One region of the Paenibacillus sp. GL_099_B genome, then DNA from elsewhere that is predicted to be linked to it. Evidence: predicted binding sites of a transcription regulator. Region 1 holds the regulator's gene; the other holds the start of a gene.

Region 1 (8,310 bases):
TGGACGATCCAGATATTCAGCTGCTGCCTTGCTTACGTAATCATGGGAAGTACCATGTGCTCCATAACGACGCACTTTATACTTTTTGTAAAGCACACGTGGAATGGCATACAGATATGCTTTTTCCGGCATCGTTTGATGGAAAGCCGTATCAAAGACCATTACCTGTGGTACCCCTGGCATATTAGATTCAGCCGCACGAATACCCATCATTGCTGCAGGGTTATGCAGTGGAGCCAGATCGAACAGACGGCGGATTTCTGCTTTGGCAGCATCATCAACCAATGTCGATTCCTTAAATGCTTCACCACCGTGAACTACACGATGTCCAACAGCCTGAATTTCATCAACGGAACCAAGCACACCGTTTTCTTTGTCTGTCAGGATGTCAATAACTTTACGAATCGCTGTAGTATGTTCGAGAATTTCGCTAACTTCCGTAACATCCTCGCGGCCCGTTGGTTTATGAGTCAGAATGGAAGAGTCCATGCCGATCCGCTCTACCAGACCTTTTGCCAATACGGATTCATCCGTCATGTTATACAATTGATATTTGAGCGAGGAACTCCCCGCATTAATTACGAGTACTTTCACAGCCGGTCACCATCCTTGTCGTACTTGAAGAATCCTTCGCCTGTTTTAACACCCAGGTGTCCTGCACGCACCATTTTCTTCAGGACTGTGGAAGGACGATATTTCAATTCACCGAATTCACGGAACATTCTTTCGAGTGCAGCTTCTACTGAATCCAATCCGAAACGGTCTGCCATCTCAAGCGGTCCGTGCTGGAAATTGTATCCGATACGCATAGCGTCATCAATATCTTCAGCGGAAGCGACACCTTCCTGCAGTACATGTAGCGCTTCGTTGATCAGAAGACAGATCAGTCTGGACGTAACAAATCCAGGCGATTCATAGATCATAACGCCTTTTTTGTCCGCTACTTCTTCCACAAAACGTCTAGTTTCTGCAAAAGTGCTATCGGATGTTTTAAGACCACGAATAATCTCTACAAGATCAACCCGGGAAACCGGGTGAATAAAGTGCATACCAATAACACGCTCTGGGTATTTGGTTGAGCTTGCAAGCTCAGTCAAACTCAGCGTGGATGTATTACTTGCAAGAATTACGTTGCTTGGGCAAACTTGGTCAAGTTGACTAAATACCGCTTTTTTCGCGTCCAGATCTTCAGAAATAGTCTCTATAACCATATCGCAAGTTCCGAGTTCAGCCAAATGAGCAACTTTGGTAATACGGGAGAGAATCAATTTCTTCTCAGCCTTCGTTATAGCCCATTTCTCCAGTTGTTTATCGAGGTTAGTCTCAATCATGTTATATGCATGATCAAGCTTCTCCGTTGTGTGTTCCACCAGAAGCACATCAAGTCCTTTGGCTGCAAGCATCTGGGAAATACCTTGCCCCATCGTGCCGCCGCCGACAACTCCTATCTTTTTGAAAAACATGGTTCTGCTCCATCCTTTCGGTTCTCTATTCTCTATTGTACCCTGTTCGCCGAAAATTACAAATTTCGACCCAACATATAATAATATCTTAGCACGAGTGAAATGTAAAAAAAAATAACCGACATAAATAAATTATGCCGGTAGAAGGGCGCTGTCACGAAATTGACAACGAAATTGATCGCCAGACAATACTTCTTCCCTGAGCAACGTGTCGAGGGAATTGTCGAAAATTGTCCGCTGTTCTTCAAGCAATCGTTTGGTCTGTTCCATCAGGTCTTGCAGGATCAATTTGTTCTCCCGCATTAATTCTTCCGTAGTTACCATATCCATGTTAACAATACCCAACGTCGTGAGCCCGGAAGCCATCATCGTTTGTACCACATTCGTTGCTTGTTCAAAGTCATTGCGTGATCCTGTACTGCGTCCACCGTAATACATTTCCTCCGCTGCTGCACCTCCGAGAGCAATCATGATTTGCTCTTCAAGGAAACGCTTCGTGTACAGAAATTGCTCTTGTTGCGGGTTATGACGTACATAACCCAAGGCCTGTCCACGAGGGCTGAGTGCAACCTGACTCACACTGCCAGGACGAACCAGTTCAGCCATGATGGCATGTCCCAATTCATGAATAGCCACTCTTTTCTTCTCTTCCACGCTGGATTCGCGGTCTGTCTTCTCACCCATCATTACTTTATCAATCGCAAGGGACAGATGGCGCTGTTCAATGTTGGGCAGCGCGTCTCTCATCGCGTAAATTGCAGCTTCGTTCATCACGCTTTCCAGCTGTGCTCCAGAGAAACCATAGGATTCTTCTGCTGTCTTCTCAAGGCTCACCCCTTCCAAAAGAGGTTTATTGACTGCATGCAGCTCCAGTATGTGTTTTCTGCCTTTCTTATCCGGCAAATCCACCTGAATATGACGGTCAAAACGACCTGGACGTGTCAGCGCGCTATCCAGCATTTCTTTTCGGTTCGTAGCGGCGATCACGAGTATACGTGGTGTTTCGGAAGAGTAAATGCCATCCATTTCCGTCAACAGCTGATTCAGCGTCTGATCATATTCACGCTGTTGTCCACCTTCGCGTTTTCCACCGATCACATCAATTTCATCGATAAATATAATAGCATTTTCCTTATTTTCTTTAGCGGCACGTGTTCTTGCATCACGGAACAAATCCCGTATTCTGCCTGCGCCTACACCAACATACATCTCAACAAACTCACTGCCTGAAGCAGCTACAAAAACAGAGTCGGTATAATGAGCAGCAGCTTTGGCCATCAAGGTTTTACCTGTTCCTGGAGGGCCAGTAAGCAGGATACCTTTCAAAGGACGAATACCAAACTTCTGAATTTCTTCATGTCGAATGAGAAAATCAAGTGCTTCCCGCAGTTCCTGCTTGGCACTCTCCTGACCACCGATTTCTTCAAAAGTCAGCTTGGAAGGTCCTTTTTTCTTGCGTTTACGTTCCTGACCTGCCCCCACCGTAATCCCACCACGCATTTGCATCATGAGCAGCAGAGCACCCACAAGCATTGCAGCGATCAGAATGGGAATCATGTTTACACCGATAAAAGCGAGAAAGATAATCAATACGGGTACAAATCCAATGGCAATTTCTTTCGTCCATTTAGGCATTAGGCCACACTCCTATCTGACCGGGCACACGCGGCAGAATAATAAACTTGCTGGCATCTCCATCTCTGAGACTGACATATACATTATTGTCATCCATGGCTGTGTTTACCTTGATCCCATTCGTAGCCATTTTAGACAAAGTCGGTGTAATCTCGGTGTATTGCTTGTTCTCCATCGCTTGAGCTACGGTAAACATCGCGCTTCCCCACCAGCTCTCTAGCGCTTCGTTGGAATGATCCACGACATCCAGCTTCAACGAACGAGTGCCAATCAAGGTCTGTCCTTCTTTGTGAATATATTGTACCAACCTGCCCAGATCAACATCCGGCTGCAGATCAAGTTTCAACTGTACATCATTGCGGTTAATAGTTAATTGAACATCATTGACTCCATCGTACTGGGTAACCATCTTTTCAATTGGGCTTTGCACAGCCACATGACGATACACAAACCAACCTCCAAACAACACAACGGCTGAAATGACGGCAGTCAGAGCAATAGGCAATACTTTTATCTTCAAGTGAGTTACCCCTCCTAAATTTTGGCCCATCCTATAGCTTGTAGGCAAGAATATGAATATGTGTACGTAATATCCCGTGATGTGCCTAACAGGATTTATTTGTGTATGATGTATCCTTGAATACATATCTGAGTATATCACATCGTATATACAATATCTAAGGCGAAAATATGAATTTTAACTATTCAAATCCAAAATGATCAGGAAAGTACGTCAAAGAACCGGTCCAGTCGGGTTTCCGTCTGCCGGTTCTTTAATGTATTCTTTTCAAACGGTAGTACCTCTGCTAATTCTAGCTGTTTGGAATCGTATAGACCAAGTCCACCTGTTCCCCGTTACTGAAGCGGTAAAACCGATAATAGTTATGAGTATCATCGTTATAATACACTTGCCATACATAGATTCCATTCACAACGCCTGGCATGATTCGCTTGATCTCTCCACCGGGAACTTCAGAGCTGAACCGATTTCGTATCTGAGCTTCAGACATGCCGTTCTTCAACAGTTCACCGTGCACCGCATTGGTTCCCGTCACAGGTTTGTTATTCTCATCAAACTTGATCCACACCATGACATCCTGGTTATCCTTATTTTTGCCGATCAGGGTCCAGTATATGTTGTCTCCGCCGTCTTTCTGCCCCCAGACATACTTACGCAGCTCTTCGTGGGACGTAATCCCCAGCTGTTCCTGGGCCGCCTGTATGGCCAACGCCTCTTCCTTGCGCTGATCCTGGGTAACATAGACATAATAACGCTGAAGTCCAAACAGAATCAGAACCAGGAGCAGCAGCGATATCCATATCCACTTCTTTTTTTTCTTCAAAAGCCGAACTTCCTTTCCCTATGACGCTCCTGTCCTTGTAATTAACGGGCCAGAAGACTGTCAAATGCCAGTTGAGACTCACGCAGAATGCGCTCTTCATCCATCGAAAGACATTCGCCATGTTTAACCACTTGTTTACCATCCACCCACACATGCTCCACATCTTTGGCCGATGCCGAGTAGACCGTATGGGAAATCAGATCGGTATGAGGATAGAAATGGGCTTGTTCGATGTTCAACGCGATGAAGTCGGCCTTCATGCCAACTTGCAGAGCTCCTGTATTGTTCAGGAATATGGATTTGGCACCATACGAAGTTCCAAGCATAAGCGCTTCCCCTGCCGGCACTGCAGTAGGATCACCGGATACCCCTTTGTGAATCAACGCAGCCAGTCTCATTTCTTCAAACATATCCAGATTATTGTTACTTGCTGGTCCGTCTGTTCCCAGGGACACGGTCACGCCTGCTTTCAGCAGATCAGGTACACGTGCAACACCCGAAGCCAATTTCAGGTTACTGCCTGGATTGTGGGAAACTGCTACATCATGCCGTGCGAGAATCTCGATCTCCTCATCATTCAGATGTACCGCATGCGCAACCAGAGATGGACGGGAGAAAAATCCTAGCTTCTCCAGATGTGCGACCGGACGCAGTCCGTAATCAGCCACGTTCTGCTCCACTTCGCGAAGCGTTTCAGACATATGCGTATGCAAAGGCAGATTCAGGTCATGAGCAACCTGTACCAGCTTCTCTATGTAATCCGAAGGGCAAGTGTAAGGGGCGTGTGGAGAGATTACGGTTGTAATTCTTCCGTCTGCTTGTCCATTCCATTGACGGGCAAATGCTGCGGATTCTTCCAGCTTGCGTAGTTGTTCTTCTTCTGAGCAAAGTCCGATTACCCCACGTGCCAGAGCAGCCCGAACGCCAGATTGTTCCACCACTTTCGCCACCTGATCCATATGATCATACATATCCAGGAACGCTGTTGTTCCGCCCTTCAACATTTCAAGCACGGAAAGTGATGTGCCCCAATATACGTCTTCAGACGTCATTTTGGCTTCCATTGGCCACATTTTCTCCTGCAACCATACTTGTAACGCCAGATCGTCTCCATGACCTCTCAGAAGCGACATGGCCGCGTGACCATGCGTATTGATCAGACCCGGCAAGAAGAACAGTCCTTTTCCGTCCACCTTTGTCAGACTTTCGTCTCCTTCCGGCAATGTCTCACCAATATGCACAATCTTGTCATTCTCGACAACCATAAAACCTTGAACCACTTTCCAATTCGTACCCTCACTCACGGCAAATTTGCCGTTGTGAATTACCCATCTATTTGTCGTCATCTTCCTCGTCGTCCTTTCCATTCTCCAAGTAATAAGCAAGGCTTAGCAGATCCGTCGTAAAATCGGCATGATGAATGCGAATATGCGGCGGGGTCTTTAGGATCGTTGGCGCAAAATTCAGGATCGCTTCAATTCCTGACTCAATCAGCTGATCTGCAACATTTTGAGCTTCCGTATCCGGAACCGTGATAATACCTATACGAATGTTATCTTTTTTGACCGAATCCGTTAATTCATTCATCGGCTGCACCGTCAGACTGTTGATTTGACTCCCAATCTTCGGACCGTAGGCATCAAATACAGCGACGATCTTCATGTTGTCTTTGAGGTAGGCATTGTAATTGGACAAAGCATGTCCCAAATTACCTGCTCCAACAAGAGCCACATTGATCTGCTGGTCTATTTTTAAAATATGGCGGATTTTCTCGATGAGATATGAAACGTCATACCCGATCCCTTTACGACCAAAGTCACCGAAGTAAGCCAGGTCTTTACGAATCTGGGCAGGATTCAAATCCAGCCTCAGTCCAAGTTCTTGTGAAGAAACCGTATTGACTTCGCGCTGATGCAGTTCATTCAAATAACGCAAGTAAACAGGCAATCTACGCACCACGGCTTCCGAAATTTTATCTGATTTCATTCATTGCTCCCCCTTACCAAGGCCACGATAGATAGATCAAAAGATGAGCACCCTGTCTAAAACGATGCAAAAATGATTACTGAATTAAACAGGATGCTCCTTGTTATATAATGGATAATTGCTTAAATTATTCCTTTAATCATTTTACTCGCATATCCATGAACGAATAAATGATATTACTCAATTTTACCGCCAATCAGTGGCGTCATGCAATAATGCAAGGTACAGAGCATATCTGTTATTGTTGTTCATCGGTTGGTCTCTCGAGCCATTCCGAAATGCGTGGAACCATCTGCTCGGTGAGCATGTGCTCCATTTTGGGACCAGGTAATGAATATAAAAAGTACTTGCCATAATACGCTTCAATGACGCGTGTATCGTATACAATCACTATGCCTCTGTCTTTACCTGTACGAACCAGTCTGCCAAATCCCTGCTTGAAACGAATGACTGCTTGTGGCACTGACAGCTTCATAAACGGGTTTTTCTTCTGCTGTTGCAAAAGCTCGCTCTTCGCTTCGACTAATGGATGATTCGGTGGCTGGAACGGCAGTCTGACAATCGCAAGACAGGTCAGAGCCTCTCCCGGAATGTCCACTCCTTCCCAGAAACTGCTTGTGCCAAGAAGCACCGTTGCTTTCGCATCTTGGAAGCGGCGTGTAAGCTTAGAACGACTGCCGCTGTCCACCCCTTGCCCAAGTAAAGAGATATCATTGCCTGACAAGGCCTCCTTAAGCGGGTCATAAACCTGACGCAGCATGCGGTAGGAGGTGAACAACACCATCATGCGTCCACGAGTCGCGATAGCCGTTTCCGCGAGCGAGTGCACGAGCATATCCACAAAGTGGGCATCGCCTACACTGCCCTTCACGCTTGGGAAATCACGTGGAATGACAAGCAGAGCCTGTTCGCGATAGTTGAACGGTGACGGCAGCATGGACGTTAACAAGCGGTTATTCTCGGCAGCTTCCTGCAAGCCCAGCTGTTCGATCATGAATTGGAATGACTTGTCAACGGAGAGCGTAGCCGATGTAAGCACAACGCTTTTCTTTTTATCAAAGAACATATCCTTCAATTGTGCACTGACATCGACAGGAACAGCATAGAGTTGCAGTGATTTACTGCGGAACTGGCCGCTGGCCTCCATCCAGTACACGGTATTGGCATCATCCATCCGCATGAAGAAACGCAGATTATCCTTGATCGTTGCCAAGTCCTTGAGCAGACCTGAGATATCCGTAATCAGACTATCGGACTGGTAATCGTCCTGATCTTCTTTCACTTCAAGCAGCAGCTTGTCTCCTTTACGAATCAAATCGCCTAGAGTTACATAGATTTGGTTTTCAACATCCTGCAATTCCTGCCATTTAGCTGGTTTTTGTGAAGGTTTCAGTCTAAGAGAGAATTGTCCTGTCTCGCCTGGAGAAGCATCGCTACGTTCAGGCAACAGGCTGAATAGTGTATCACTTAGTCGATCCCATGTCTCCTTGACTTCGACGGCAAGCGGGAACATCTGATCAATCATGGAGCCCCACTGTACCGAATTTTCATGACCCGACAATTGAGAACGAAGCATAGGCAGTTGGCCATTACGGCTATCTTTAAACAGTCGGGTCAGTGTATGAACCAACGTGAAATATTTCATATGAAGACCAAGGTGTTTACCCGCTACATCCTCCAGATGATGTGCTTCATCGATGACGAGACTTTCGTAGGCTGGCAGCAACTGATGCGCTGCTTTGACATCCGTAAACAATTTCGAATGATTCGTAATAACGATATCGGACAGCCCCGCTTCATGTTTGGCCCGGTGATAGAAACATTTGCGGAACCAAGGACAGGAACGTCCAAGACAGGATTCAGACTCACTCTGTACCGTCTCC
Region 2 (8,310 bases), 2.6 Mb from region 1:
GTTCCTCTTCCTTCAATACAATGATAGACAGATCATATTTCTCTGGGGAAACATAGTCTTCATGGTGTTCGTTCCAGTAATGCTCGATATCTGCATCCTTGATCTGTATACCGCTCGTCGCGATTTTCTCAAGTAAAAGTCGGTATCCTGCCTCCAACTCGAGGTCTTGCCTGGATAAACCCAGTTGGGACTGCATCTCGTCAAAATACGCCTTCTCCGAATCATATCCATCCATGGCCGCGGCAAGTTCCTTCGCAATTTCTTTGGGAGTCACCGTCAGATTACGATCGAGCGCTTCCGCATATACGGCTTTTCGATTGAGCATCTGGAGCAGCAGTTCACTGCCATAGCGCCGTTTCAACGCATCGGTCCATTCCTTGTTGGTGATGACCTCCCCATTGATCGTTGCTACCGCACTTCCCTCTTCCTGATTGGCATCCTGAGGCGAATCTGCTCCTTCACGTCCATTCCGTAAGCCTTGCACAACCATAACCGAGCCCATCACCAGCATTCCAAGCGTCAAGACAATTACAGCCGTCCATAACCCTTTTTCCTGTCTTGTCATTCCGCGTCCCGTCCCCGCATAAAATCAGTTCTTGGCTTGCTCTAGGATGGTCTCAAGTTGTTCCTTGTTGAAATCGTAAGCCTCATTGCAAAATTGGCAGACCACTTCAGCCTGGCCTTCTTCCTCAATCAATTGTTCCATTTCGGATTGACCCAGACTGATCAACGTTTTCTCTACCCGCTCACGTGAACACTCACAGTGGAAATGAATATCCATTTCGTCCATGACCTGTACATCAGGCAGTACGCGACGAAGCAGTGCTTCCAGTTCAAGCCCCTCAGCCAGCAGAGACGTCACTGGCGGCATTGTACCAATGGCGTTTTCAATCACCGTAATCTCATCATCCGTCAAACCTGGAAGCAACTGTACAATGAATCCACCGGCTACAATAACCGAATTGTCGGTATCCACCAGTACACCAACTCCTACAGCAGAAGGCGTCTGCTCCGATTTGGCAAAATAGTACGTAAAGTCTTCGCCAAGTTCTCCCGAAATAATCGGTACACTGCCGCGATAAGGCTCTTTCAGCCCCAGATCCTTGGTTACGTTCACGAATCCTTCTGTTCCGACTGCGCCAGCAACGTCCAGTTTGCCCATACTGTTGGCCGGCAGATGTACATGCGGATTGCTTACATAGCCACGAACTTCACCCTTTGCATTAGCATCAGCAACAACTTGTCCAATGGGACCGTCGCCTTTGACTTGAATAGTCAGCTTTTCTTCTCCCTTAAGCATAGCACCCATAATGGATGCTGCTGTAACCGTACGCCCCATAGCTGCTGTAGCCGTGGGAAACGTATCATGTCTTCTGCGCAGTTCCTCAACCAGTTCCGTCGTCTGGACAGCAAAGGCCCTAACCCGTCCGTTCATTGCTGTACCGCGAATTAACCGGTCTTGTTTGTTGTTGTTTTCCAAGTCATTCAGCCTCCTTTGGCGTAATCGCCAGTTATAGAAAAAACGGCATAACATATAAGACTGTAATCTCAGCCCGCTGTTTGCCGTCTCTGTTCTTACCTTTCCCGGTTCCGCTCATAAACGATACGCAGCCCTTCAAGCGTAAGCAGCGGATCCACTTCATCGATGCTGCGTGTTTCTTCTGCAATCAGCTTGGCAAGGCCTCCGGTTGCAATCACTCTAGGCTTGGCTCCCATTTCCTCGCGAATACGCTCCACGATGCCGTCCACCTGCCCTGCATAACCATAAATAATGCCGGACTGCATCGCATGAATGGTGTTACGACCAATGACTTTCTTGGGCTTCTCCAATTCAATGCGAGGTAGCTTGGACGCCCGTTCATAGAGCGCTTCGGTTGCAATATGGATGCCGGGTACAATAGCACCGCCCAGATAATTTCCTTTCTCGTCAATACAGTCGAATGTGGTCGCTGTACCGAAATCGACCACAACCAGAGGGCCGCCATACTTCTCAACGGCTGCTACTGCATTAACAATGCGATCCGCGCCAACTTCACGAGGATTCTCATACCGCAGGTTCAGACCGGTTCGGATACCAGGCCCAACGAGTAGCGGTTTTTTGCCTACGTATTTCTCACACATGGCTTCAATCACATTCACCAGCGGCGGAACCACGGATGAGATGATCACACCTTCAATGTCGCGTGTTGAAATACCCGACATATGAAATAAATTATAAATCAATACGCCGTATTCATCCACTGTCGACTGCCGGGATGTACTCAGGCGAAAATGGTGGAGCAACTCCCGGCCTTGATACACGCCGAGTACGATATTGCTGTTGCCCACGTCTACCACAAGAATCAAAGAGGTTCACCCCTCTTTCTTTTCGTTTAAATCCAGGCTGATATCCAAGCTCTCAAAAGAGTAGGTTAACCTGCCAACTGAAATTACATCCACTCCGCTCTCTGCAATACCACGAATGGTATTTAGCGAGACGTTGCCCGATGCCTCAACTTTCACATGCGGAGCCTGCTCACGAATAAGAGCGACGGCCTCACGCATCCGATCTGGGTGCATGTTATCCAGCATAATGATATCTGACCCAGCCTGCAAGGCTTCTCTGACCTGTTCCATGTTTTCGGTCTCTACTTCAATGGTCATTGTATGCGGAATGACGGCTCGAGCACGCTGTACCGCTTCAGTGATCCCGCCTGCCCCCTTGATATGGTTATCCTTAATCATGACGGCATCATAGAGGCCGAACCGATGATTTGCTCCGCCACCAACCCGCACTGCATATTTTTCAAGCAAGCGGTGTCCCGGTGTTGTTTTACGAGTATCGACCAGTCGTGTAGAAAGGCCATCCAACGCATCAACATAAGTACGTGTACGGGTAGCGATACCAGACATGCGCTGAAGCAGGTTAAGAGCCAGACGCTCTCCTGTCAGCAAGCTATGTGTGCTTCCTTCTACCTCAGCCAGAATCGTACCATGTGTAACTACATCACCGTCTTTTACCATTGGTGTGAACGCAAGACCCGGATCCACTACCTGAAACACGAGTTCTGCTACCGTAATTCCTGCAATGATTCCATTGTCTTTGGCATGTATAACGGCCTTGGACTGACTGCCGGCGGGAATCGTCACATTTGTTGTGACATCCCCTGCACCGACATCCTCGCGAAGCCAGTTTTTGATTGATTCGATGAGTCCTTCATTATATCCGTTCAGTATCATGACATCAATTCCTCCACAATCGCTTGTTCTCGCCGCTGCAGACTATGCTTCTGCCATACGGCATCGTCACGCTGCGGGAAATCCTCACGGTAGTGGGCTCCCCGACTTTCCTCGCGGTGTAATGCTCCAGTGGTAACCAACCAGGCACAGGTCAAAAGGTTGGCATATTCCATCTCTTCTTTGTGAATAAACTTCTGATCAAAAAATTGCAGTTCTTGTTGCAGTTTCTCTATTGCTCCTTGCAGGTTAGCGCCATTCCGGCGCAGCCCCACTTGACGAACCATCATTTTTTGCAGACGCAAGCGTCTTTCGGACACTGGTTTCTGATCTTTCTTTATGATCCTGCGAATACTTGTTAATGTGGGAACCCTTGTCTGTAGTGGAGCAAGCGGAGGAAGGGATTGAATACGCTCCACGATTCTCCGGCCAAATACGATCGCTTCAGACAGAGAGTTGCTCGCCAGGCGATTGGCTCCATGCACTCCAGTAGAAGATACCTCACCGCAGGCAAATAACCGGCCAATGCTGCTCTCCCCACTGAGATCCGTCTTCACTCCGCCCATCATGTAATGTGCAGCAGGAGCGACCGGAATCCAGTCTGTGGTCATATCCAGTCCGTATCGCATACAGGTCTCAAAGATGGTAGGAAACCGATGTTTAATCATCTCCGGTGGTTCATGAGTGATATCCAAATATACAAAGGTACTGTTTGTCGACTCCATCTCACTGACAATTGCCCGGGCGACGATATCACGTGGTGCCAGTTCAAGCTGTGCATGATACCGTTCCATGAAGCGCTCGCCTTTCACATTGCGTAAATAGGCTCCTTCGCCACGTACAGCCTCAGACACCAGGAAACGTGGTGCTCCCGGATAACAAAGGGAGGTCGGGTGAAATTGGATAAACTCCATGTCCCGGACAACCGCTCCGGCACGATAGGCCATCGCCACGCCATCTGCTGTAGCCACTTCCGGGTTAGTGGTGTATCGATACAACTGTCCAGCCCCGCCAGAGCACAGTACGGTTGCCTCTGCCTTCACAAATACTTGCGAACCATCAGCCTTCTGAACCAACGCACCTACACATTCTCTCTGCTCTGTAATCAGGTCAATGACAAAATGCTCATCCCACACTTCAATTCCCGGATGTTCATTCGTCTGTGCAGCTAGTGCACGCACAATCTCATATCCCGTTGCATCCCCATTGGCATGCAAAATACGGCGGTGGCTGTGCGCACCTTCCTGCGTCAACGCCAACTCGCCGTTCTCCAGATCAAACAAAGTACCCAGTCGAATCAGTTCTTTCACTCCGTCCGGGCCCTCGTTCACCAATGCTTCTACTGCTTCGGAGCGGCATAGTCCCGCTCCTGCAACAAGTGTATCCTGCAAATGGTAGGCAGGTGAATCATCCTCAGCAATAACCGCAGCAATCCCCCCCTGCGCATACCGGGTGTTACTTTCCAGTAACGACTTCTTCGTGATCATCAACACACTGCATTGTTCACTAGCCTTGATCGCAGTAAACAAACCAGCAATGCCCGAACCAATAACCAGCACATCCGTCTCCACCATCGGCAGCGCGGACAGATCAAAATCCACTAAATATTGCGGTATCATGTTATTTCACCTGTCTTGGAGCAAGAGTAGCGCATGCTACTTCACCAGTAACATGCGCTCTAGTGATTCTCTGGCCTTGTCGGCAACCGCTGGCGGTACATAAATTTGCGGCTTCATCGTTTCCAGACATTTAACCAGCTTTTTCAAGTTGTTGACCTTCATGTTCGGACATACGAGGAACTTGGTAGCAAAGTGGAATTGTTTATCCGGGCTATCGAGACGCAGTTGGTATCCTGTACCATCCTCGGTACCTACGATAAATTCTTTAGCGGACGAGTTCTTACAATATTCCAGAATGGCGGTTGTGCTACCTACGAAATCACCCATCTCTACAACCTCAGGACGACATTCTGGGTGAACAACGAACTCGGCATTTGGATGCTTCGCTCTCATCTCAACCACGTCTTTGACCGTCAGCATATCATGGGTATTGCAGTAACCTTCCCAGATAATCATTTTCTTGTCTGTATGTTGTTGCACATAATGTCCCAGATTTTTATCCGGTACCCAGATGATTTCATCGGAATCAACAGATTGAATGACTCTGACAGCATTGGCCGATGTACAACAGATGTCGGTCTCTGCCTTGATCTCAGCTGAAGAATTGATGTACGTTACAACTTTGGCATTCGGGTGCTGTGCTTTCAATTTACGTAAGCCTTCAACGTTCACCATGTCTGCCATTGGGCAGCCTGCACGCTCGTCGGGGATGATAACCGTTTTGTTAGGGGCAAGAATTTTAGCGCTTTCACCCATAAAATGAACCCCACAGAAAACGATAACATCCGCATCGGTTTGTGCTGCCTTCTGAGCTAGCAGAAACGAATCTCCCCGGAAGTCAGCGACCTCCTGCACCTCGTCACGTTGATAATAATGGGCAAGAATAATGGCATTACGTTCCTTCCTCAACTCCATCAGCCGCTCGCGCAGCTCCCGGTTCATCTCAGCCTTGCGCTCTAAAGCCAGAGCTTCCACCTGTGATCCTCTCCTTATCGGGACAGCCTCATACGCTGTTTCATATGGCAAATCCAAGTCGTTATTTTCGCTTGAGAAACGAATCACAAGCGGTTTAACACCTAATGTACACAACGTTCACGACTCTGTCAATAAATGAAAACGCCCCAGAACAAGGGCATAACCACCCATTTCCTACGTAGTTCGCCCTAAAGCTCCCGGTTATCGTTATCTATACAATTTGAACGAATACATAAAAAAAAGAGAGCCCGAAGGCTCTCTTTGTCATCTGCCACTAAAGACTGATGGTGTTATGAATTAAGACGTTGGCTTCGTTCCACCATCATCCGGGTCATTGCTGTTTCCTTTGTCCAGATTCGGAGCTTCGTTAGGAATATCTCCGGCTGGTGGTTCAGGCGTTTCATCTTTGCCTTGGATACGGACACGGACATCACCGATGTTGTCGATGATCGCCTCTCCGCTTTCGTTTGGCGTACCTTCACCATCATTGCTGTTCTCATCTTTTGGAGTCAGGGAACCTGTCTCGATCAATTCCTTGATCTGATCCATTTCCAATGTCTCCACTTCGAGCAATGTTTGTGCGATCAGATGCATCTCTTTCGAATGTTTTACGAGCAAGTCCTTACATTTCTCGTAACAATCGTTAATGAAGCGTTGCATTTCCTGATCAATCTCATATGCGATGGAATCCGAGTAATTCTGTTCATGACCGATATCACGGCCAAGGAATACCTGTCCTTGTGAACTTCCGAATTGCATAGGACCCAATTTCTCACTCATACCGTACTCCATAACCATACTGCGAACAATACCTGTCGCTTGTTGGAAGTCACTGTATGCGCCAGTACCAATTTCACCAATGAACAATTCTTCTGCAACACGGCCCCCGAGGAGTCCCGTTACTTTGTCCAACAGCTCCTGCTTGGTTACAAGCATACGATCTTCTTTTGGCAACATGATTACATATCCACCCGCGCGTCCACGCGGAATAATGGTAACTTTATGTACCATATCGGCATGTTCCAGGAAGTAACCTACAATGGTGTGACCTGCTTCGTGGTAAGCAATGATACGTTTCTCACGATCACTGATGACACGGCTTTTCTTCTCCGTACCTACGATGACACGGTCAATCGCTTCGTCTACCTCACGCATGGAAATATCTCTGCGATTACGACGTGCCGCAAGCAATGCCGCTTCGTTCAAGAGATTTTCCAGATCCGCACCGGAGAAGCCTGTTGTACGCTTCGCAATAATATCCAACTTCACATCTTTGGTCATCGGTTTGTTGCGGGAATGTACTTTCAGGACAGCTTCACGGCCTCTCACGTCAGGGCGATCAACCGTGATTTGACGGTCAAAACGTCCTGGACGCAGCAAGGCAGGGTCCAGAATATCAGCACGGTTCGTTGCAGCAACGATGATAATACCTTCATTGGCTCCGAATCCGTCCATTTCCACGAGCAACTGGTTGAGTGTTTGTTCACGTTCGTCGTGACCACCACCAAGACCAGCACCACGCTGACGTCCTACAGCATCGATCTCATCGATAAAGATGATACATGGGGCGTTTTTCTTCGCATTTTCAAACAAGTCACGAACACGAGATGCACCGACACCGACGAACATTTCAACGAAGTCAGAGCCGGAAATACTGAAGAATGGTACACCCGCTTCACCAGCAACAGCACGAGCGAGCAAGGTTTTACCTGTACCCGGAGGACCTACAAGCAATACGCCTTTAGGAATCCGTGCACCTACTGCTGCGAATTTACGAGGGTCCTTGAGGAAGTCCACGACTTCAACAAGCTCCTGTTTCTCTTCGTCAGCACCCGCAACATCTTCAAACGTAACCCGCTTCTTCTCTTCGTTATAGAGACGAGCACGGCTTTTACCAAAGTTCATTACTTTACCGCCGCCGCCTTGAGCCTGATTAAACAGGAAGAAGAACAGCAGGAACATAATGATCAAAGGAATAAAGGAGGTCAGCAACGTCAACCAGATGCTGTCACCTTTCATTGGTTCCTGATGATATTGGAATTTGTTAGCGTCGCTTGCAGCTACAAGCTCACTAATCGCCTCATCCGTAGGAGGAATATACGTTGAGAAATTTTCTGATTTGGCTCCATCAGGCTTCTCCTTGTATTGACCGGTCACGAGGTACGTCTGACCGTTGAATTGAACCGTCAATTCAGAGACGTTATTGGCCTTAATCGCCGTGCGCAACTGATCATATCTAGGATTATCGGTGGCTTCGCCGCCATTGCTGACGAACTGGACTATCCCCACCACAACTAAAAAAAGAATCAAATAAAAACCAGAATTCCGGATGAACCGATTCATCCCCTACCTCCTCTCGAGACACTTTAATTATTTTAACATAGCCCGACATAGCTTCTCAACAGAAGCCACCAACAGATATGGGCTTGGAACTAGCTTAAGCATTAGTTGCTGTAAACTTCAGGTTTCAGAATCCCGATGTAAGGGAGGTTCCGGTACT

The links. The regulator Rex, encoded in region 1, represses fermentation and respiration genes when NADH is low (regulators of the CRP and FNR family bind a similar motif). The targets are predictions, from matches to a motif close to TTGTGAAATATTTCACAA.
Region 2: the regulator Rex is predicted to act here: its motif matches at 5,882-5,899, upstream of nadA (quinolinate synthase NadA).

Annotation. Positions count from the first base shown of each region.
Region 1 covers NZ_CM174430.1:4,537,143-4,545,452, forward strand. Annotated here, with positions in the region: gene AC3ITG_RS20470 (acetate/propionate family kinase) at 1-594, opposite strand, end outside; gene AC3ITG_RS20475 (3-hydroxyacyl-CoA dehydrogenase family protein) at 591-1,463, opposite strand; gene AC3ITG_RS20480 (AAA family ATPase) at 1,596-3,098, opposite strand; gene AC3ITG_RS20485 (hypothetical protein) at 3,091-3,618, opposite strand; gene AC3ITG_RS20490 (cell wall elongation regulator TseB-like domain-containing protein) at 3,911-4,441, opposite strand; gene AC3ITG_RS20495 (amidohydrolase) at 4,483-5,787, opposite strand; gene AC3ITG_RS20500 (redox-sensing transcriptional repressor Rex) at 5,774-6,427, opposite strand; gene dinG (ATP-dependent DNA helicase DinG) at 6,666-8,310, opposite strand, start outside.
Region 2 covers NZ_CM174430.1:63,781-72,090, reverse strand. Annotated here, with positions in the region: gene AC3ITG_RS00330 (peptidyl-prolyl cis-trans isomerase) at 1-565, opposite strand, end outside; gene hslO (Hsp33 family molecular chaperone HslO) at 590-1,480, opposite strand; gene AC3ITG_RS00320 (type III pantothenate kinase) at 1,576-2,346, opposite strand; gene nadC (carboxylating nicotinate-nucleotide diphosphorylase) at 2,353-3,219, opposite strand; gene nadB (L-aspartate oxidase) at 3,216-4,835, opposite strand; gene nadA (quinolinate synthase NadA) at 4,872-5,810, opposite strand; gene ftsH (ATP-dependent zinc metalloprotease FtsH) at 6,108-8,153, opposite strand; gene hpt (hypoxanthine phosphoribosyltransferase) at 8,255-8,310, opposite strand, start outside.